Regions from separate parts of the Desulfitobacterium hafniense DCB-2 genome, predicted to be linked through region 1. Evidence: riboswitches for the same ligand, from Rfam matches in the RefSeq annotation. Region 1 holds a riboswitch; the other holds the start of a gene.
What was found. A riboswitch is a leader RNA that binds a small molecule or an ion and turns the genes downstream of it on or off. The one in region 1 is predicted to bind cobalamin.
Positions count from the first base shown of each region.

Region 1 (8,364 bases):
AGAGGCTGGTGGGAACCATCTCCTGGTGATAGGACTGGATAGCCACATAAAAAGCCGGAAGTGTGGTGGAGAAGTAAAAAGCCAGGTAGCGGATGAGCCGAACCAGGGAGGCATAATAAGGCCGGGAATAGTAATCTTCAGGATTCTGAAAGGCTTCCACAAACAGGTAGGGCACTGTGATCACAAAAGGAGTCCCATCCACCAGAATTCCTATCCGGCCTTCCAACAGCTTTGCCGCCAATTTATCGGGTTTTTCAGTGGTTCCCACCGTGGGGAAAATGGATTGGGGGGAATCTTCAATCAGTTGTTCAATATAGCCGCTCTCCAGAATCCCGTCAATATCGATGGACTGAAGGCGTCTCTTCACCTCACCCACAATCTTCGGGTTAGCTATCCCTTCAATATAGGCCATATAGATTTTGGTATGGGTTCTTTCCCCCAGATTCATAGTTTCCAGACGTAATTTCTGGTCCTTTATTTTACGGCGGAGTAAAGAGGCATTTACCTCAATTCTTTCCACAAATCCTTCCCGGGGCCCCCGGACGGTGGCTTCAGTTTCCGGTTGTTGAACATTGCGGGTCTCACCACCAAAGGTCTCAAGCAGCAGGACCTCCTCTACTCCCTCCAAAAAAAGGGCCGTCTGGCCGGATAACACCCCCTGCACCGCTTGATCAAAAACCTGCACAATATCAATAGCGCTATTGCACAAAACATCTTTTTGTAAAATGTCCATCGACAAAATTGGCTCGGAACCTTGACATGCCATGAGGGGTCTGATGATCGAAGAACTCATGTACTGCCGATCCACCAATCCATCAAGATAGACCAAAAAGCCTTTGTTCGTCTTGCCAAATCGTAATTCACGAAACAAAAGATCCACAGAATTTTTGAAACTATTAATGAAACGCCTTCGATTCTCTTCAAGGTTGGGGGATATGTTGGATCCGTGCTTATTGCTCATTAGAAGACCTCTTTTTTACTGCCTTGAATTTTTGTTTTATGACGTAAATGATAAAAAGGAGGGAAACTCCACATATTTCGACAACTAAACCATAGACGCCAAGGATGTTTTTCAAAAATGTCGAGCGATCAATGGCGGTGGGCGTAACAAAGACAGAAACGACAAATACAATAACGGCAATGCTGATCCCCAAAAACATGCGGGATTTTTTCGGAAAAATATGTTTTAAGCCTTCCACGCCGGCATAGTGAAACAAAGCCAGAATCAAAAAAGATCCCGCCGTCCAGGATACGATCTGAAACGCCTCCATTCTTTGGATAAAATCCCCTACATCAACCAGGCGGGCGAGAATATAGACGGAATACAATTGCCTGGAGCCCATTTCTACGCCAATCACCGTAATGACAAAAAACATGGAGGTGGTGATCGTCAGAATGCCCAGGCCCACACCCATAAGCTTTATCTTGTACATAACTTTAGGATTATTATGGTAAGCCATTAAAACGCCCATAATAATACAGATCCCGAACCAAGCAGTGGGAAGCATAGCTCCTCTCAGAATCTCCCCCAGGCTGTGCTGGAACATGGGCCGCAAATTATCAAACTCCATATTCCCAATATTAAACAGCATGATAAAGAGAAAGGAGCCCAGCACAAAGGGGGCGACAATCTCAGAAAGCCGCATAATCACCTCCAGCCCGGCACTGCAGGCATAGGTGCTCACCAGCAAGAGCAAAATGGCAAAAACGTAGCGCGGAGTTTCCGGCATCGCCATCGAACCAAAGAATTCCATAAGACTTTGGGTAAGGGTGATGGCTACACTAATAAAGTAAAGGCTGAACATGCCAACGCTTATCTTGCCTAAGATTTTGCCGAGGATTTTCTCACTGTATTGAAAAATCGTCTGATTGGCATAGGTCCTCCCCATTTTATATAAGAAAAAACCCAGCATTGTTTCTATAACTATAGCCACCAGGAGGGCCTGCCAAAAATCCTGCTCCAAATCTCTTATGATCAGATTGGGCATGCCTATAGATAGGGAAACAATCACGAAATAAGTACAAAAGGATTGACGGCTTGAGATTTTTATATTCATGAATTTCACACTTTCATCATTACGGATAAGTTAGTATTAGGATGAACGCTCAGCCTTATACTATACATTTTCCAAGAGGCGGGGGCTTGGGCGCAAGAAAAAAGCCGGCCCCCTAAGCCGGCTATCCAAAACTATTGCTGAGCGGCCAACCCTTCCCTGGCCACCAGAAAATCCACAAACTGACGGGCGGTTCTCCCTGAGCGGGCATTATGATTCATCACCCAGCGCAGCGCCTGCTGTCTTAACTCCTCCTTGGGAAGTGTCAGCCCTTCCTGAGTTGCTAACTCCTCCACAATCTTCAGATAGCCTTCCTGGTCCGGTGTGGGGAAGGTGACCGTAATGCCGAAGCGGTCGGATAAGGACAATTTTTCCTCCATGTTGTCCCGCCGGTGGACTTCCTCGACTTGCCGTTCGCCGAAGGTTTCTCTGATCAAATGACGCCGGTTGGAGGTGGCATAGATCAGCACGTTTTGGGGCTTCCCTTCCAGCCCTCCCTCCAGCAGGGTCTTCAGATTCTTATAATCACTTTCCGTGTCTTCAAAAGAAAGATCGTCAATAAACAGAATGAACTTCAAAGGCTGCTTGGCCAGGAGCCGAATAATCTTGGGGTAGTCATGCAAGTCTGTTTTCGATAATTCCACCAGGCGCAGTCCCTGTTCACCATATTCCTGCACTAAAGCTTTCACCAAGGAAGATTTCCCAGTCCCACGGTTGCCATAGAGAATCACATTATTAGCCGGAAGGCCTTTCAGGAAAAATTCCGTATTCTGGAGGATGATTCCCTGCTCCCGTTCCTGATTAATCAACTTGCTGATGCGCATGGGCTCAGGGTGTACCCCTTCCAGCCTTTCCGCACGGCCCCGCCATTTGAGAGCCATGCACCGGCCGAACAATCCGGTACCCATGGTTTGATAATAAGCAAGCAGCGCATCCACCATTTCCTCTGACCTTCCCCGAAGCAGACTCTGCTTCAACTTTTTCTGAGAGGAAAGGAGATAGTTTTCAGCCCGATTCTCTTCTTTTGCATAAGTTTCTTTTTCCCTATCCATATCCGGAAGACTCAGCCAACCAGGCCAGCTTTCCGGGCTCAATGGTTCCTCCAGCCAGAGGCCCGGTTCTTCCGCCCCTTGCTCTGCACACCGTGCCTTGACAGCCCCTTTAATATCTTCCGCCTTCAGCCCGGCAAGCTCCCGCAAATAGAGCAGCTCCCGCCCGGCCAGTCGGCGCAGCCCGGCGGGAACCCGGTCCTTTCCCTGTTGAGCCGTTTGCCTGGCCAGCTCATTGTCATCCTGAAGCATACGCTCCCAAAGATAATCAGGCCAATGAGCCTGAGTCGCCAAGGAGCAGAAATGATGATAATCTTTATAAATTGCCATCAGATCAAACTCCCTGCTCCCTATCCCCTGGAGCAGTTTTTGGAAAGAAACTGCCACCGGATCCCCTATGATGCCTCGGAAAACAACCATTCCGTCAAAAAGAAGGGATAACCGGGTAATTTTCGTCCTATTCACATTATGCACATCCTTGTTTTCTTCTTGTGTTCTAGTACAATTCTTAGTACTATCTTAAATCCTGCAATTCTTTAAGTAAAGGGTTGACAAAATCTTCTTCTTTGCTATTCTATAATTAGTTAAAAAAAGTCCATTCTTTGGTGCCCCCAAGGGGAGAATAGGGAAACCGGTGCGATTCCGGTGCGGACCCACCACTGTGTAGGATGAGCCTGAACCATAACCACCGGCCAGACCGGGAAGGGGTAGCGGCGTTTGAATCCAAGCCAGGAGACCTGCCAGGAATGAAGAAAGCCTTTCCATGGGTGCTATGGAAAGCAGCGGCGACGAAGGCAAAGTCCCGACCACTTATGAAGTGGCGGGACTTTATTTTTTTTAAAGGAGAGGAATACAGATGAGTAAAACCGAATTAGAACAGGACAAGCTAGTGGATGACTTCTTAAGACAGGAAAACCTGAGTGACGCTTCCCTGGAGGAATGTGAAACCGCCTTAGACCATCTTATCCAGGGAATACACGGTCTTGACGAACAGGTCATGGCCGCTGTACAAACCCGTTTAGATTCCTTAACCAAACCCCAAGGCAGTTTAGGAGTCCTGGAAGCCCTCGCCAAACAATTGGGCGGGATTCAAGGTCAGCCTTGGCCGGAAGTACAAAAAAAGGCCATTCTCGTCATGGCCGGAGACCACGGCGTGGTGGCGGAAGGGGTCAGTGCCTTCCCTCAGGAAGTAACCCCGCAAATGTTCTATAATTTCCTGGGCGGCGGGGCAGGGATCAATGTCCTGGCCCGTCATGCCGGCGCCGAAGTGATCTGCACCGATGTGGGCATGGCTTTCCCGCTGGATCCGCCCGAGCTTATGGCTCACCGCATCATGAACGGAACCCATAACATGGCCCAGGGACCGGCTATGAGCCGTAAAGAAGCTCTGCTCTCCCTGCTGACCGGAGCTAAAATCGCCCGCCAGGCTATCGATTCCGGAGTGAATGTCCTGGCCACAGGGGAAGTGGGCATCGGCAATACCACCCCCAGTACAGCCATTATTTCTCTCTTGACAGGTTTGCCGCCCCAGGAGGTTACCGGAAGGGGCACCGGTCTGGATGATGAAGGACTCATCCGCAAGCAAAACGTCATCGCCCGTTCTATCGCCATCAATCAGCCCGATCCTAAGGATGGAGTGGATATCCTCAGCAAAATAGGGGGCTTGGAGATCGGTGCCCTGGCCGGGGCAATTCTGACCGCAGCCTATTCCCGTGTCCCCATCCTTTTAGATGGGGTCATCTCCACTGCCGCTGCTCTCATCGCTGTCCGCATCTGCCCTACGGCCCGCTTCTTCCTGATTCCCTCCCATTCTTCTGCGGAGATCGGCCATCGAGCCGCCCTGGAACAACTGGAGCTAAAACCCATCATGCATCTGGATTTCCGCTTGGGAGAGGGAACCGGAGCCGCTATCGCTTTCCATCTTCTGGATGCCTCCATCCGCATTCTCAACGAGATGGCTACTTTTGAATCCGCAGGAGTCAGCGGTAAAAACTAAGCAATCACCGGAGGTAATTATGTCAGATTTTGTGCTCATAACCGGTGGAGCCCGCAGTGGCAAAAGCCGCTTTGCCGAGCTCCTGGCCGCTCATCCCGGCCTGCCTGTCACCTACATCGCCACGGCCCAGGTCTATGATGAAGAAATGGCTTTGCGTGTCAAAAAACATCAGGACCAGCGCCCTGCCCATTGGGGCTTAGTGGAAGAACCCCTTGCCCTCTCCTCTGTGTTGGAACGCCATGCTCAGAACAAAGGGGTCCTTTTGGTGGATTGTGTAACCCTGTGGCTGACCAATCTCCTCCTTGCCCACTATCCAGCAGAAGATCATCTGACTGAGCAGGAGTATACCCGGGCCCTCCATAGGCTGGAGCAGAAGATTCTCGAACAGGTCCGCATTGTCGCCCGTATAGCCCGGGATATTACCCCTCAGGTGATTATGGTCACCAATGAAGTGGGAGATGGTATCGTCCCGGATAATCCCCTTTCCAGGATTTACCGGGATCTGGCCGGCAGGGCCAACCAGATCCTGGGACAGAGCGCCCAGCAGGTCTATTCCGTGGTCGCCGGCTATCCGACGGAGATCAAAGCTGCCGGTCAGGCCTTACTGGATTCCTTGCGGCGAGAGGATGCCTAGCATGCGCAAATTATGGATCGCCCTGACCTTCCTGACCCGAATACCACTCCCTCAGCCGGAGCAGGTGACCTCGGAAGAATTCACCCAAAGTCAGCATTATTATCCTTTGGTGGGCCTGATTCTGGGCGGAGCCTTATGGTTGGCCTTAACCCTGCTCCTTCCTCACTACCCGCCCCTGGTTACGGCTGCCTTGCTGCTTGCCCTGGAACTTATTCTCACCGGGGGAATTCACCTTGATGGCTTGATGGATAGTATGGACGGCTTGCTTTCAGCGCGGACACCTGAACGCATGCTGGAGATTATGAAAGACAGCCATGTGGGAGCTTTCGGTGCGTTGAGCGCCATGGTATACCTGCTGCTCAAATTCAGTCTTTTGGCCGGGCTCCTCGCCCTCTCTTCCCCTTTAGTTCCTTACCTGGTTCTTTTCATGCCCATCCTCTCCCGCTGGATTTTTCTGATTGGGGTTCATTATTTCCCCTATGCCCGGGCCCAGGGATTTGGCCAGGGATTTCATGAAACCTCCCGCCAAACCCGGTGGCTATTCCTGGGGGAGGGGCTGCTGCTCCTTTTCCTCACCTATTGGGTGTTGCAATGGCCGGGGATTGCCGGCTTTATTCTGGCCACCCTCTTCATCCTCTTGTTCACCCGCAAGGTCTCCCGCCTCCTCGGAGGGTTAACCGGGGATCTCTATGGTGCCAGCATTGAACTTTCCGAACTGCTCTTTCTTTTAGGGGCCTTCCCATTGCTTTACCCCTGAAATTCGGAATCGCTTACGAATTTGAGCTGTGCCGCCCAGGGAGCCAGGCAGCCGGACAGCAGACAATCTGCTCTGACGACAAAGAAGCCGTTGCCCAAGGAACTGTAAAGTTCGTGCAACGGCATTTTTGCTTTCAGTACGGTCAGCAAAGCCTTTTCATGCTTATATTTCAACCCTATTGATTCAAGCCCCGGGCCAAGCGCCTCATTCCCTCTTCGATAATCTCCGGTGTGGAACAGGAATAGTTGAGACGCATTTCATTGGACACCCGGCCATCGGCGTAGAAAAGAGCGCCGGGAACATAAAGAACATTTTGGCGAATCATATCTTGCACATAGTCAAAACTATTGTTCACCCCCATGAGCTTGGCCCAGAGGAACAGGCCGCCTGCCGGCACCTTCATCTCCACCCTGTCTCCCAGATAGGTCTGGATGGACTCCACCATGGCCTTACGGCGAACATTGTAGACTTCCCGCAGCTTCAGTATATGATCCGGCAAAAGATCCTTTTGCAAATATTCATAGATGGCTCTCTGAGTCAGGTTATTGCTATGAAGGTCCACACCTTCCTTGGTCTGCTCCAGATGCATAATAATATCTTCGTCGGCAAGCACATAGCCGATGCGCAGCCCCGGTGCCAAAACCTTGGAAAAAGTCCCCAGATAGATGACATTTTCCCCTAATTCCGCCAGATGGGGGATGGGCTCTCCTTCATAGCGCAATTCTCCATAGGGATTATCCTCGACAAGCAGCAGGCCGTATTTCTGGGACACTTTAAGGAGCTCTTTTCTCCGCTCCAGCCCCATAACTCTCCCTGAAGGGTTTTGATAATTAGGTATTAAGTAAAGAAATTTAGGGGTGGTGAAAGCCAAAGCTTTCTCCAGCTCATCGGGAAGAATCCCTTCTTCATCACAGGGAATCATCTGAAAATCAGCCCGAAATCCTTCAAAAGCCTGAATAGCCCCCAAATAGGTGGGCGTCTCCAGGAATACCGTATCTCCCGGATCCAAAAAAGTTTGGGCCAATAAGCTCAATCCCTGCTGGCTTCCGGTAGTGATGATAACCTCGGCAGTTCGGGCCGGCCTTTGGCTGCGTTGGTGCTGAGAGGCAACCCATGACCTTAATTCCGGATATCCCGCGGTCTGTGCGTATTGCAGGGCCGCATTCCCCTGTTCTTCAAAAACCTTTTGAAAGGCGGCCTGTAAATCCTGGGTAGGAAAAAGATCCAAGGCAGGCAATCCTCCGGCAAAAGATATCATCGCGGGGTTTTGGGCTGCTCTGAGCATTTCCCCGATAAATCCTTCCCCTACATTCTTCATCCATTTGGCGTATTTCATTGGCTTCTCCTTTCCACTCCACGATTAAATTTAATAGGTAATATACCTGAATCAGTATTTCTTACTTAAGGGCGCCCCAGCGTTCCAGAGGCCAATAACGCAGCAGAACCTTGCCTTCGATATTCTCTTCAGGAACAAACCCCCAGACATGACTGTCCTTGCTGTTGTTGCGATTATCCCCAAACACAAGATACGCTCCCTCAGGAATCTGGATAGGTCCATATTCATATTCAGGAGCCTCTTTCAGATAAGGTTCCTCGATGGCTTCACCATTGATCCAGACCTTGCCTTCTCTGACCTCTAAAGTGTCCCCAGGCAAACCGATGATCCGCTTCACCAAATCATCATGCTCTCCCGAACCCTCCGGAGCGGTAAACATAATGATATCCCCACGCTGGAGGGGTTTATTTTTGTAAAACACCTTATCGAAGATTAAGCGATCCTGAAGTTGGATAGTAGGGAGCATGGAACCGGTCGGGACGATGCGGGTGTCAATAAGATAGGTCCTGATGCCAAAGGACAACACCCAGGCGACTAC
Region 1 covers NC_011830.1:3,511,476-3,519,839, forward strand. The annotation lists gene DHAF_RS16375 (spore germination protein) at 1-961, opposite strand, end outside; gene DHAF_RS16380 (GerAB/ArcD/ProY family transporter) at 951-2,057, opposite strand; gene DHAF_RS16385 (ATP-binding protein) at 2,189-3,568, opposite strand; cobalamin riboswitch at 3,689-3,862, shown strand; gene cobT (nicotinate-nucleotide--dimethylbenzimidazole phosphoribosyltransferase) at 3,960-5,099, shown strand; gene cobU (bifunctional adenosylcobinamide kinase/adenosylcobinamide-phosphate guanylyltransferase) at 5,119-5,733, shown strand; gene cobS (adenosylcobinamide-GDP ribazoletransferase) at 5,726-6,490, shown strand; gene DHAF_RS16405 (hypothetical protein) at 6,481-6,663, opposite strand; gene DHAF_RS16410 (aminotransferase-like domain-containing protein) at 6,666-7,826, opposite strand; gene lepB (signal peptidase I) at 7,888-8,364, opposite strand, start outside.

Region 2 (8,364 bases), 1.8 Mb from region 1:
CGCAATGGTCTTCCATAAAGGTCATGACGCCTTGGTCGCGATTGAATTTATAGCTGTTTTGAGCAAAATAACCGATTTCTGCTTTTGGAGAAATGGCTATACCGGCTTCTCTATGCAAAATCATTTGAAAAAGGGTTGTTTTTCCTGTTCCATTGCCCCCGGTGAAGGCTACTTTGGCGCCAAGAGGAATTTGAAAGGATGCTTTTTCAAACAGCACCTTGTTGTCAAAAATCTTGTTGATCTCTGTCCCTGTAATCGGATAAGGATTGTGCAGAGCCAGCGCCTGACTTTGCCGGAAACGAACGGTGCGGGCTTTCTCGGGAGCCGATATATCCCCCATGGACTCAATACGGTGTTCCATGGACTTTGCCGCCTTGTAGAGAGTTTTTTGCTTGCTTCCTATCGTCTTTTGATGCCCGAGACGGCCTCCGCTTTCAGTGGCCCCCCTTTTAGCGGCTCCTTTCGTTTTTTGATCAACTTTCTGCGCCTGTTTCCGTTTTTCTTCCGCAGCCCGCTCCAGGCGCGCCCGTTCCATAACATGCTGTTCATACTGGGCTGTTTGGCGTTGGCGTTCTTCCTCCTTCTGGCCCAGATAGTCGGAATAGTTCCCCCAATACTCAGTGATTTTGCCGTCCTTCAACTCCCAAATTTTGTTTACAACCTTATCGAGAAAGTAGCGGTCATGACTGATGATCAGGAGTGCGCCTGAGAAATACTGGAGCTGGCCAATCAAAAAATCAATTCCCTCCCGGTCGAGGTGGGAGGTAGGCTCATCGGCAAAAATGCCATGCACTTGGCCGGAGAGTGCCTGGGCAACTTTCAGGCGGGTTTCTTCACCGCCGCTCATGGTTTGTGTATCCAGCCCGCTGACACCAAGTTTGCCCAGCAGGGCATGGTCTATAGATTCCTGCCAGGCGGCTTCTGTCAATTGGGGTATATAAGCAAAGTTACCTATTCCGTTCACTATGCATCCCGGCAAAGCTAATTCTCCAAGCAGCACTTTGAGGAGAGTGCTTTTTCCTGCTCCGTTGCTGCCCACCAATCCAATACGGTCGTAATTATATAATTCCAATTCATTGATGCTCAATATTTCGCGGCCTTTATATTCCACATAAATATCAGTTGCTTTTAATAACAGTTCCATAGTTGGCTCCTCCCGTTTTTTATTGCATAGTTCATAGTTTGATATGGCAATAAAAAATGCAGATCGCCAGCCTCTAGATGGGCTTTCGATCTGCATATCAACGAAAAAAGACAAACAACAACAAGGATAGCCTGAAATGGCTATACCCCGCCTGTTTTCCATGTCCTTGCCCGCAAAGATAAACACAACAAAAAAGCCCACAATGTGGAAGGATTTACTGCTTTTTTATTGCCTGTTTACCTTAAACGGACGGAATACATAGATTATTATGTCCCCTTTATTCTCTAAATTTGCAGGTTATTATAGCACTTCAAGAATATGATTGTCAAATTGCTAAGATTTTGAAGGCAATAAAGTTCGTAAAAAAGGGAAATGTCAGGTACACTTGACATCCCGGGAAGACTCTGTTATGTTTTGTATAAGGTGTACCTTACATCATAGGGGGAGACAATGCCATGCACAATAAAGTAAGGATATTGCGCGAGGAATGGGGACTTACCCAAAAAGAGCTGGGAGAAAAAGTGGGAGTTTCACGTCAGGCCATCAATGCCATAGAGACAGGTAAATTTAATCCTTCCCTATGGCTTGCTTATGATCTGGCCAAACTTTTTAAGGTGTCCATTGAGGAGCTCTTTCTTTTCATTGAGGAGGATAGAAAATGAAGCAACTGCTTAAGAATCCGGCCACCAATGCTATCGGTCTAAGCCTCTTTACAGCCTTTTACAGTCTAATCTTTATCGTAACTGCCGGTCATGTTGAGTTTGTTAATCTTTTGTACTACAGCCGGTCGGACGGCAAAAGTTCCTTTTGGACCGGTTGGAGCTATTTTCTGGCTTCCGGATATCATGCTTACATCGCCTACGTCTTGATAGCCCTATCCATTTTGGTTGTGTTGATGCTTTTGACGCGCAGGCATCCTTATGATGAGTATCACACAGACGTCCTGATCAAGTGCTTGGCGGTAGCGACGATTCTTACCCTTGCTGCTATTGCCATATTCTATTTGCTGGTTTTAAGTGAACCTAACGGTATTGTAGAAAAGTTTACGCTGTTCATCGTTATACACTGGGTGACGGTAGTACTGGCGGATTTGGTTTATGTGCTGATATGCAGATGGAGATAGAAATTAGAAGCTAGAAGCTAGCAGTGGAGATAAGAGATTATGAAAATTGCACTGATCCAGCCTAAAATGAATAAAAGGCCTATGGATACGGATCTGAAGACCCGTATGTCTCCTCCCTTGTCACTGCTTACTTTGATGGGTCTCACACCTGAGGGTCACGAGGTGATCATGGTGAATGAGAATGTGGAGAAAATAGATTATGCTTGCGGCGCAGAGCTGGTTGGTATCACCATTACCTTGGATGTCATGCCCAGAGCCGTAGAGATTGCCGAAGAATTCCACCGTTTGGGGATACCCGTTGTAGCCGGGGGAATTCATGTTACCAGCAGTCCGGATGAATGCCGGGGATATTTCGACGCCATTTGTATCGGCGCTGCCGAGCGGGTATGGGAACGGATGATCGAAGATGCGGAAGAAAGCCGATTACAGCAGGTCTATCATGATATGACGGATTTCCGGGGGGAGGAGATTGCTTCTCCGGCTTATCACCGAATCGATAAAAACCGCTACCTCTATACCAATATCATGACCACAAGCCGCGGCTGCCCCAACCGCTGTGGCTTCTGCTACAACAGCTGCCGGAACAGGATGTATATCCGCCGCCCCGTTACGGATGTGCTCAGAGATATCGAAGGCCTGGGAACCCGGCATATCCTGTTTATTGACGATAATTTCATCGGTGTGCCTGCCTACACTCGTGAATTGCTTAATCATCTGCGGGGCAGGGAGTTAAAATGGAGCGCCGCTGTCACCACGAAAATCGCCGACTATCCCGATGTCCTGGATTTGATGGCAGAAACGGGCTGCCAAAGCCTTTTTATCGGTTTTGAATCGATCAATAATTCCTCATTGCATGGCGTAAATAAGGATAATCAGTTTGAGAAGTATGAAAGGATTGTCACAGCAATACACAGCCGGGGCATTATGATCAATGCCAGCATGGTATTCGGTCTGGATGGGGATGAACCGGATGTTTTTCAGAGAACACTGGACTGGCTGGTCAAGAACAAAATTGAAACCCTGACCTCCCATATTCTCACTCCCTATCCCGGCACAGAATTGCATGGCCGGATGAAAGAGGAAGGCCGCATCCTCGATCATGAACTGTCCAGGTACAATACAGCTCATGTGGTCTTTCAGCCCAAGGGAATGACGGCAGAGGAATTATATAAGGGCTATCTATGGATCTACCGGGAGTTTTATTCCTTTCCCAATATATGGCGCCGCAGGCCGGAACATAAGGCCCAGCGCAAATCCTTTTTTTTATTTAACATTTTATACCGTAAATTCGGTGGGCTTACATCGGTGCTGGCGCGAATTATTCCCATGAGAACGGTAGGGCGGCTGGCGGCAAGGATCTCCTATAGGGTAAAATAGGGTTCAATGACATATATGGTTAAGTAGTAGCATGATATTGATGATATGTATTGTGAGTTATCAAATAACTAAAGTAGTTAGGGCAGCTCTATATGGGCCAATATGATGGGAATAGGCCTGCGGTCTATCGGCGGCGGAGCCGATGTTTTCTAAAGTCACCCAAGAGAGGAGGGGGACTAAAAGTGAAAAGATTAGTGTTAAGTGTCCTGCTTTTAATAATAAGCTTTTTTCTCAGCATTATAGCACTTAAGTTTGAAATGAAAATAATGGGTCCTGAAGAGGGTTATAATGTGCCTTTTCCAGCTTATCTGATGGCGTGCCTTCTGTATCTTTTAGTATTTTGCGGCATTTATAGTGCCCTAAATCCTCTATTCCAAAATTATAGAGACAATGAAAAATATGTGCTGACAGGTGTTTTCTCTGTGTTGCTATTTGTTGTGTTCAGATTTCCTCTGTCCTATCTTGGACTTATCTGGTTAAATCCTATCTTGTATTAATGCTTAGCGTTAAGAAATTAGGCATCATACAGGATTGTTAAACCTTGTCGCCATAAGAGAAAGTTATCAATAGAGTAGTTGACAGATTTTATTGAATAGTATAGCATATTAATAACTTGTGTTGAAAAACAACAAAATAATAGGGGTTTTTAGGATTAATTGGTTGCGATAGCAACGAATTAATCCTGAACGCTGCCGACATAACTAAAAGGAAAGAGCATGAACGAACGTATAGACAAAAGAAAATCACTGATCAAAGCGATTTCAGCCATCGATCGTTATAGCCAGACCTATATCGGCAGAAATGTCAAAGACTATAACATCGGACAGGGACAATGGGCATTTTTGACCCAATTGCTGTTTAATTACGATGGTATAACTCAGGAAGAGTTAAGCGAACTACTCAATATCGATAAGGCCAACACAGCGAGAGCCTTGAAAAAGCTTGAAGAAGAGGGTTATGTATACAGAGAAGAAGACCCTAAAGACGGGCGTAAGAAAATTGTTTATGTCACAGCCAAAGCAAGGGACTTTGAACAAGAATTTCATGAAGTGTTTAAAGGATTAAACCGGATTCTGGCCAAAGATTTTACGGAGGATGAGCGGGAAACCGCCAGGCGGATTTTGTATAAAATGCTGGATAATATCGCCGATTATGAACGCAGGCATAGATAAAAGTGGCCTAAGGAGGAGAAGTCAGTGGAGATCTTAATGAAACCGATCGGCTATATCAAGTCTCCTTATAAGGAAAAAGGCGAAGCCCCCAGGCAAAGCACTCTTTCGGGAGAAACGACGGCTGTTATTGAAATTCTCGAAGAATACCAGGAAGGTATTGCCGATATCCAAGAAGGAGAGTATGGGGTCATTTTGTTTTACTTTCATAAATCCGAGGGATATAAGCTGATGACCCTTTCCCGCAGAAACAATCAGGTTATGGGTGTGTTTTCCACACGATCCCCCAACCGGCCCAACGGCATCGGTCTGTCCACAGTCCGGTTTGTGAAAAGAGAGGGCAACCGTCTGTTTTTTGAGGGAGTGGATATGCTGGATAATACCCCCGTACTCGATATTAAGCCTTATATTGACCCGGCCGCTGTGGCCGATTGAACGAAACTTGTTTTAATGACATAGGGATAGAGCTTGTTGTTTAAAGCTGAATAAGAAACTATTGACAGGTTTACGCAAGTAATGAAAAGGGAATCAGGTGCAAATCCTGAGCAACCCCCGTTACTGTAAGCGCCGTTAAAGATTTATTTATCTTCATGCCACTGGCGAAGACTGGGAAGGCGATAAATAAAGGCGCGAGCCAGGAGACCTGCCTGTTAATAAAACTACAATTCATTTTCCGGAGGGGAGGGTGATTTATTTTCTTTGCCCAAAATTAAAGAGAAGACATAAAAAAACCAGGACAGATGCTCAGACTCCGGTCAGGAAAAAGTCAGGAAGAAAGGTGAAGAACAATGGAGAAACGCTATAGCCAAAGAATAGTTGCCTTATTGGTCATGGTCATGATCATACTCTTGGGGGGCTGCAATTCATCAGCCGCCAACCAACCGGCGGAAAACCCACCGGCTGAAAAAGCAGTTGCAGCCGGGACTTACACGGCAAAAGCAGCCGGTTATCACGGAGATCTTGAAGTGACCACGGAAGTGGATCAGGAAGGAAAAATCACAAAGATTACCATAGGCGAAAATACGGAAACCGAGGATGTTGGCGGCATCGCCATGGAGAAAATACCCCAGCGTATTATAGAAGCTCAATCCCTGGATGTGGACGTGATTGCCGGTGCGACACTGACCAGTAAGGGGATCATCAATGGGGTGGCCGCGGCCTTAAAGGAGGCCGGTGCAGATCCTGTTCACTACGGTTATGTTGCCCCTGAAGAAGAGAGCGGGGCGATCATGTCCCCTCTGAATAAGAGTGCCCTACCCGTAAAGAAAGAAACCACCGGTTCCATAACCATTAAGGATGTCAAAGGCCGGGAGGTAACCCTTGACCTGCCTATTTCCTCCTATGCTATCAGCACCATGGATGTCATCGACTATATTATACCGCTGAAAGGTGAAGAGGCTTTTGCTATGCTGGTTGCTTCCGGACAGGACGGCGGTGGCGGTATCCAAAAATATGCTCAGCTGTATAAGCCCATTGTCGGGGACTATACCCAACATTTAGGCCAGATTTCCGATCATAACGCGCCTTTTGACCTGGAAATGGTTTTGTCCATGAATCCCGATGTCCTCATCGTCAATTCAGCTATGGCCGCTCATAAATATGCCTTGGAAATAGAGGAACAGCTTACGGCGGCCGGAATCAGCATTGTTCTCATCGATGTTCCCGGCAAGACATTGGATAAGTCGGTTCAGGAGACCATGAAGCTCCTGGGCAAGATTTTCCAGGAGGGGGAAAAAGCCGCTGAAGTAGCAGCGTTCATAGATAAGCAGTATGAACTCCTTGCAGCCAAAAATCTTGCTCAGCGTCAGAATAAACCCAAGGTCTATTATGAAAAGTCAGGATATTCCGAGGTCTACGGGAGCACGGGAACCAGCGTTTCCGGATGGGGTCTGCCGATTGCTATTGCCGGCGGCGACAATATTGCCGATGCCGTTCTTTTAGATAAAGCATCAGCCGGAGGAAGCAGCAATACCCTTGATCCTGAGTATGTCATTAAAGCCGATCCTGATTACATCATTCTCAGCGGAGTCAATGACGGCTGGCTGGACAGTCTTAAGCAAAAGAAAGAACCTCCTCAGTATGATATTATCAACAGAACCGGCTGGAGCAATTTGCAGGCGGTTAAAAACAACAATGTCTATGAATTTGCCCACTCAACCAGCCGCTCCATTTATGCTTTTTACCCTTGTCTGAAAATGGCCAAGCTCTTCTACCCTGAAGAATTTAAGGATCTGAATCCGGAAGCGGTCCTTGATGAGTTTTTCGATCAATTTATGCTGGTGGGCAGCGATATCAGCACCTGGTTTACGGGCCTTGAAGACCGTATTTCCCTAAAGAAATAAAAACGGCAAGGGCTTCGGAACGCTGGAGGCACAAGGGGGTTTAAGACCGGCCTTTGCTCCGGCTCTCCGCGGCCCTTTTGGATGCCGGTTATGCAAGAAAGACTAAGGGGTGAATCAAGATTAAGCATGAGGAAAATGCCAACCGAAAATTATATAATATGCTGATCAGGAGAAGGATCTTTTTGATTATCGGTCTATCCGTAAGCATGGCAGCCCTGGTGATCCTAAATATTTCCATCGGTTCCTCTTCCATAGCGATTCACGATATCTTAAGAGTGCTGTTCACGGGGGAAGGGGATGGGCATAACTCCATGATCATCAAGGATATCCGTCTGCCTATGGCTCTTATGGCTGTAGTGGTGGGGGCGTCCCTGGGCATCAGCGGCTGTGAATTGCAGACCATCCTCCGCAATCCCATTGCCAGCCCCTATACCCTGGGAATTTCCGCCGCCGCCTCCTTCGGAGCAGCCATGGGATTGATTTTAAACGCCAATGTTCTGAAATCCTTAAAGGTCCCGGAAACCCTGGCTGTAACGGTTAACGCTTTCATCTTTGCCCTTATGGTGGCTGTGGCCATTTATATCTTTTCCCGTCAGCGGCAAATCAATAAAACGGCCATTATCCTCTTCGGTGTGGCGCTGAATTTTCTTTTTAACTCCCTGACCATGGTTCTGCAGTATATTGCCGATGAAAATCAGCTGCAAAGCCTGATCTTCTGGAATTTCGGCAGTTTGTTGAAAACCACCTGGAGCAAGTTTTTCATTGTTGCCCTGGTGCTGGTCATCTGCTTCTTGGTTTTGTTCAAAAATGCCTGGAAGCTGACCGCTATGACTTTGGATGATACCAAAGCCAGGAGTATCGGGGTGGATACGGCCAAGGTGCGGCGAATGGTTATATTTGTGAGTTCCCTATTGGCCGCCGTATCCGTCTGTTTTGTAGGAACCATAGGTTTCGTCGGTCTGATCGCTCCTCATATTGCCCGCCAGCTGGTGGGTGAAGATCAACGCTTTTTTATGCCTTTATCGGGACTGCTGGGGGCTTTTGTCATGTGTCTGGCTTTCGTCATCAGCAAGCTGATTATCAGAGGGGTCATCCTGCCCATCGGCCTGGTCACCTCAATCATTGGCATCCCTTTCTTTATTGCCATTATCTTCAGTAAAAAAATGAGGAGTATGTGATGTTAAAGGTAAGTAATTTAAACTTTTCCTA
Region 2 covers NC_011830.1:17,709-26,072, forward strand. The annotation lists gene DHAF_RS00110 (Msr family ABC-F type ribosomal protection protein) at 1-1,144, opposite strand, end outside; gene DHAF_RS00115 (helix-turn-helix transcriptional regulator) at 1,600-1,806, shown strand; gene DHAF_RS00120 (hypothetical protein) at 1,803-2,267, shown strand; gene DHAF_RS00125 (B12-binding domain-containing radical SAM protein) at 2,307-3,644, shown strand; gene DHAF_RS00130 (hypothetical protein) at 3,827-4,141, shown strand; gene DHAF_RS00135 (MarR family winged helix-turn-helix transcriptional regulator) at 4,361-4,816, shown strand; gene tsaA (tRNA (N6-threonylcarbamoyladenosine(37)-N6)-methyltransferase TrmO) at 4,841-5,248, shown strand; cobalamin riboswitch at 5,298-5,478, shown strand; gene DHAF_RS00145 (ABC transporter substrate-binding protein) at 5,602-7,155, shown strand; gene DHAF_RS00150 (FecCD family ABC transporter permease) at 7,338-8,333, shown strand; gene DHAF_RS00155 (ABC transporter ATP-binding protein) at 8,333-8,364, shown strand, end outside.
Region 2: another riboswitch for cobalamin. It lies ahead of DHAF_RS00145 (ABC transporter substrate-binding protein); the one in region 1 lies ahead of cobT (nicotinate-nucleotide--dimethylbenzimidazole phosphoribosyltransferase).